One region of the Alteromonas sp. R7 genome, then DNA from elsewhere that is predicted to be linked to it. Evidence: predicted binding sites of a transcription regulator. Region 1 holds the regulator's gene; the other holds the start of a gene.
The links. The regulator sigma-54, encoded in region 1, starts transcription at its own class of promoters, with help from an activator protein. The targets are predictions, from matches to a motif close to GTTGGCACGNNNNTNGNNT.

Region 2: AC0J2X_RS07020 (exopolysaccharide biosynthesis protein) is a predicted target of sigma-54. The motif match lies at 1,117-1,135, and genes of this name have one in related genera.

Annotation. Positions count from the first base shown of each region.
Region 1 is NZ_JBVTQX010000002.1:401,596-404,766, reverse strand. It holds gene rapZ (RNase adapter RapZ) at 1-21, opposite strand, end outside; gene ptsN (PTS IIA-like nitrogen regulatory protein PtsN) at 106-549, opposite strand; gene hpf (ribosome hibernation promoting factor) at 563-850, opposite strand; gene AC0J2X_RS04565 (RNA polymerase factor sigma-54) at 881-2,362, opposite strand; gene lptB (LPS export ABC transporter ATP-binding protein) at 2,436-3,161, opposite strand; gene lptA (lipopolysaccharide transport periplasmic protein LptA) at 3,164-3,171, opposite strand, start outside.
Region 2 is NZ_JBVTQX010000003.1:303,707-306,877, forward strand. It holds gene AC0J2X_RS07015 (sigma-54-dependent transcriptional regulator) at 1-725, opposite strand, end outside; gene AC0J2X_RS07020 (exopolysaccharide biosynthesis protein) at 1,271-1,876, shown strand; gene AC0J2X_RS07025 (LysR family transcriptional regulator) at 1,894-2,808, opposite strand; gene AC0J2X_RS07030 (rhodanese-like domain-containing protein) at 2,865-3,171, opposite strand, start outside.

The DNA.
Region 1 (3,171 bases):
ACTGATTATTATCAGCTTCACCTACTTTCTCCCTAATACTCTGGTTTTATCACATACGCGTTGTTGAATTAGGCGCCTACTAAACGGTTAATAGGCGCTTAATGTTTAACTTAATGCAGATAGAATATCGTCGCTTGTCGTTGCGCGACGTATTGCTTTAATCGTTTCTTTGTCGCTTAGTTTACCAGCCACGGTGGCCAGCGTTTGAAGGTGTCCTTCGGTCTGTTCCTCGGGAACGAGTAGCGCAAAAAAGATGTCTACGGGTTTCTCGTCAAGGGCGTCGAAGTCGATTGCTGGCGTGCTGGTTACAACAATGGCGATCACTTTTTCAAGGCCCGGCAGGCGTCCGTGGGGCAAGGCGATACCATTACCAATGCCTGTACTACCCATACGCTCTCGAGCCATCAAACTGTTGAGTACCGTTGCCTGATCAATGTTCTCGTTTTGCTTGGCAGCGATATCAGCGATGATCTCAAGAATTCGCTTTTTACTATTACACTGAACCGCACACTCGGTGCGGTCCAGACTTACGATGGCTTGTATATCCATGCTTAATTAACTACTAATGTTTTTTCAGTTTTTCCTTATGCTTGATTACCTGCCGGTCGAGTTTATCAACCATGCTGTCAATCGCCGCATACATGTCGGTATTTTCTGAGGATGCGAATACTTCAGCGCCACTTAAATGAACGGTCGCTTCGGCTTTTTGATTTAATTTTTCAACGTTCAGGATGACATGCACATTAGAAATGTGATCAAAGTGACGTTCAAGTTTGCTGAACTTCGTATCGACATAATTACGCAAAGAGTCGGTGATTTCGACATGATGACCAGTAAGGTTGATTTGCATATTTCGTCTTCCTTATATTATTAAGCCCGATTAAATAAGGCTTTTGCGTTGGTTCGACGGCGGGATCGACAACGATTCCCGGTACTTTGCTATTGTTCGCCGGGCAACTTTAATGCCTTGTTCGGCCAACAATGAAGCAATCTTGCTATCACTTAGCGGCTTGCTAGGCTTTTCAGCGGCCACTAATTTCTTGATCAATGCACGAATCGCTGTAGATGAACATTCACCACCAGACTCTGTTGCAACGTGGCTTGAGAAGAAATACTTCAATTCGAAGATTCCACGTGGCGTATGCATGTACTTTTGCGTTGTCACTCGCGAAATAGTGGATTCGTGCATATCTACCATTTCTGCGACATCATTTAGCACCATTGGTTTCATCATTTCCGGACCGTGCTCAAAAAAGCCCATTTGCTGCTGCACAATGCAGTTTGCAACCTTCATTAAGGTTTCGTTACGAGATTCAAGGCTCTTTATGAACCACTTAGCCTCTTGCATGTGTGAGCGGATGAATTGTGAATCGCTACTATTCTTGGCACGGCGACTCATTGCAGCGTATTGTTGATTTACGCTTAACTTAGGCAGACTGTCGGGGTTCAGCTCAACCACCCAACGGCCATTTTTCTTGGTTACTGAGACATCAGGAATAACGTACTCAGGCTCTTTAGTAACTAAAGCACTACCTGGGCGAGGATTCAAGGTTTGCAGTAAACGCATTGCCTCGCGTAGCTGATCTTCTTTCAATCGGCTTTTACGCATAAGCGTACGATAGTCTTTGCTGCTCAGTAAGTCAGAGTACTCTTCAATCAGTTGCTTGGCTTCAGCAAGCCACGGTGTGTCTTCTGAAAACTGGCGCAATTGCACCATCAAACATTCTTGTGGAGAGCGTGAGCCAGAACCAATAGGGTCGAACATCTGAATGCGCTTAAGCACACATTCTATTTCGTCCATTTCAATCGGCTCTTCCATATCATCATCGTTAACCGCTTCTAAAATATCATCAAGGGTAACGGTTAAATAACCTGACTCGTCAATAGAGTCGATGATTGCTGTAGCGATTGCGCGATCGGTATCCGAGAAGTGGGTAAGGCGCATTTGCCAAAGAAGGTGCTCTTGAATATCTTCAGTAGTCTCACCTTGGAAGATTTGCTCGTCGTCATTGGATGGACCCGGAGCTGGCGAAGATGAAGCAGAGTAGTATTCGTCCCATGTGCTGTCGATTGGCAGCTCATCGGGAAGATCGTTTTTCTCAAGTGCATCGCCGGCTTCTAGTGTGTCACTAGATGCAGAAGCAGTGGCCTCAGAGCCGCTGTCATCGTTGTCGATATTGTTCTTTTCTAGTTGCGGCTCGTCGTTACCTTCTTCAACTTCTAATAGCGGATTAGAATCGAGCGCTTCTTGGATCTCTTGTTGAAGATCAAGTGTAGAAAGCTGCAGCAGTTTAATGGCCTGCTGAAGCTGTGGTGTCATGGTAAGTTGTTGGCTAAATTTTAGCTGTAAAGATGGTTTCATCTACGTCTTATTTAAATGCTCTAAATTGAATATACCAGAGCGAAACTGAAAAATGGCAATTCGGTTACATTAACTATAGCCTGAATTGTTCGCCTAGGTATACATCCCTTACTTTTTGATTACTTAAAACCTGTTCCGCCGTTCCTTGCGCAATAAGCTCGCCATGACTCACAATGTACGCCTTTTCACAAACATCCAATGTCTCTCGTACGTTATGGTCTGTGATAAGGATTCCAATACCCCTATCGCGAAGATGTTGTATTATCTTCTTTATATCATTAACTGATATTGGATCAACACCAGCAAATGGTTCGTCTAACAAAATAAATTGCGGTTTTGCTGCCAGAGCGCGGGCAATCTCAACGCGACGGCGTTCGCCCCCTGACAAACTCATTCCCGTACTATTACGTATATGGTTAATATTAAATTCATCAAGTAGCGCATCAGCTTCTTCTTCTTGCTGTTGTGAATTTAAATCTTTACGGGTTTGCAAAATGGCCATGATATTTTCATGCACTGTGAGCTTTCTGAAAATAGAGGCTTCCTGCGGTAGGTAGCCAATTCCGCGGCGTGCGCGCTCGTGCATGGGCTGATGAGTTAGCTCATTGTCGTCGATTTCAATCTTGCCTTTATCCAGATTCACTAAACCAACAATCATGTAGAATGTGGTGGTCTTACCAGCGCCATTTGGGCCAAGAAGACCAACAATTTGACCCGTTGAGACAGACAGACTTACATCTCGAACAACCTGTCTTGACTTGTAAGCCTTAGCAAGATTTTTAGCGCTCAAAGTTGCCATTGCTATTCAT
Region 2 (3,171 bases), on a different contig from region 1:
TGCATATCAATGGGCATTTCTGTGATTTCGTCCAAAAAGAGCGTGCCGCCCTCAGCTTGTTCGAAAACACCTTCTTTACGTCCTACAGCGCCGGTAAATGCTCCTTTTTCGTGACCGAAAAGTTCGCTACCTATTAGTTCTTTTGAGAATGCACCACAGTTGGTTGCAATATAGGGACCTTCACTTTCTGAAGCACGATGAATTGCGGCAGCCACCACTTCTTTACCTACACCGCTTTCACCAAGCAGCATTACGTTAGCGCTGGTTTTACTCACTCTAGAAATCAGCTTGTAGAGCTCTTTCATAATTGGTGATTCACCAATCAGCAAGTCAAAATGTTTCTCTATTTTTTCTTGTGCAGGTGCTTTTTCTTTTGGCTTTTGACTTAATACGGCCTCTATTTCCTCCCGTTGAATTGGCTTAACAAGGTAGTCGACCGTGGGGCCACACAGACCCTTTATCACGCTTTTCACAGAAGGGTGACCCGTTATCAAAGTAACGCGAGGGCGCTTAGGAAGTGCATCTAATTCATTGAACAAGTGCGCGCCGCTTCCATCGGGTAGCATGAAATCAAGCAGTACATGGTCAAAGGTTTCTTTCTCTAACCAGTCGCGGGCTTCTTTGAGTGTGGCAGCGGTAAGTACTTCGTGGCCAAGAAATTCGATGATAGTACAAGCTACTTCTGTGAACTCGGCGTCGTCATCAACTAAAAGTACGGTAAGCACGTGGATGTCCCTCTCTTCTTTCGTTTCCTATCCAGAAAAAATATGGAATAGAATCAATGTTATAGTTTTATCATACGCTACTAACAACTGAATGCTAAAGCGCATATTTAAAGTTTATTTATACGCTGGTTTAAATTGATAAAGCGTAAGCGCATCGGAAAATATCTAAGCGCTTCAAGCAACCCGGAAATCTTGAACATTTGCCTAGATGCCAGGGATAGTCGGTTGCGCTAGTTCTTCTAATTTATCAACTCTTTGCGATCAGCGGTACACATCGCACTAAAGTACAGAATGTCTATATCTGTCTTTGTTTTATTAGGTGATTTTATTCTACTTATCAGGGGCATTTGCAAAAAGTATTCCTGTCTTCAACACACCGTCACATGCAATCGATGGCATATTTTTCGCACGATTTGCCTGTCTAAGGTTACTTGCAATCTCACTATGGCAAATCGAGTAGGTGCAAGAAATGTATATTAATTAGGCGAGGAGCCCGTCTGATTAATGCGACGTTCGCTGGTAAGGTGATATCAAAGGAATTGAAGATGTGGGGAAAAACAGCTGTAAGATCAATGACCTTGTACGAGTTGTTGGGGAAAATGCAGCCGCGAGCAAGACAAGATACGTTCGAGTTTGCTGAGTTTTGGGATGTGATGGAGAAAAGAGGCTTTGGACCAATGTTGGCGCTGCCATCTTTTATCGCTTGCACACCGATTGGGGCCATCCCTGGGATCCCATCTTTAGCGGGTGGGACAATTTTACTCATCGCGTTGCAAATTTTACTCGGTCGTAGGCATCCTTGGTTACCGCAAAAAGTGATGCAACTAAACTGTGACGCCGATCAGCTTCGCTACATTGTCGAAAAGGTTAAACCGTATGCAGTACGCGTAGACCGCTTTTTAGTTCCTCGGTGTTTTTTCATGCGCCAGCCTGTGTTCAGATCACTCATCGCATTATGTTGTGCAGGTTGCGGACTTGTAATGATTCCTCTGGAGCTTATTCCCTTTATGGGCCTTATTCCCGCTTTTGCTGTTTTTATTATGGCAATAGGCATGGCCACAGACGATGGTGCTGTGGCGTTAGTTGGTGTTTCATTATCGCTATTTGGCTTTATACTTGGATTTGAACGCCTTGCAGTCGCTCTAAGCTGATGGTCAAACTACTCAGTTTACGAATCGAGCATAAAATCTGACGATGGAAGGTTCATTGTTTGATATCGTAGTTCACCAATAAAAGCACGGGCAGCTGGCCCCAACGTATCGCCGTCTTCAAAAGACAGATAAAGGAGCGCCTTACGCAATGCTGCATTATTATCCAGGGGAAGGGGAACGAGTGTACCGTCTTCAAGCTCATCTTTAATTATTGCTATAGGCAGCCACGCAAAACCCAACCCCTGAGCAATAATATCTAATGACGTTCTAACGTGGCTTACGGTCCAGCGTTGCTCTGCACCTAACCAGCCCACATCAGCTTTACGTTCCGCGGATGAATCCCTTACCACAATTTGACGATGCGCTTTTAAGTCTTCCAGTGTGAGCGTTCTATCTAATTGGTGTAGTGGATGGTCGGCGTGAGCGACAGCTGCAAACTCAATTTCGCACAAGTCTTCGCTAAAACCATTTGGAAATACGAAAGGAGAGATGCCTAAATCAACTTTACCATTGCTCAAAAGTGAATTTGCGCCACTGAGCACAGTTTCTTCTATCTCGATACGAAGCAGCGGAAACTCAGCAGAAACTTTCGCTAGCACGTTATAAAGCAATTCAGACGGAAAAATAATATCCACCGCTATGCGTAAAGTTGTTTCTGTGCCAGATTGAAGGCTATTGGCAACGGCCTCGAGCTTGTGTGCTTCGCTCAGCAAAAAAGAGGCACGGCGATACATAAGTTCGCCTTGCGGCGAAAGCTGGACTTTACGTCCAATATTCTCAAACAACGACACACCAATGGCGTTTTCAAGCTTTTGAACCGCGTGGTGAACGCTCGATTGACTTTTGTGAACTTCATCAGCAGCTTGATTAAAGCCGCCTGCATCGACGACGGCTTTGAACATTCGCCATTGTTCTAACGTAGATTTCAGCATACAGCGCCTTAAAACTCTTAATTAACGATACTTATAGCATACACGTGGTTAAGAAGTCATTTTCGGTTTGCTTGGTTTATCGTGGGTACAGGGCATGTCACAACCGAAACGTTCTCATAGCCCATTTTTATAAGTTGCTCTGCTGCTAGTTTTGCTCGAATGCCCGACGCACAGTGAATATAAAGTGGCGCTGAAGCATCTTTAAACTGTTCCAGTGCCTTCATTTCGAGCACGCCGCGTGGTATGTGAAGCGCAGAAGGTACGGGCTGATTGGCAACTTCGGCACTCTCCCGTACATCAATCAGTATACCGCTATTGTTTCGGCACTCACTGGCCGCTTGCTCCGCAGATACAGTGCGTAAG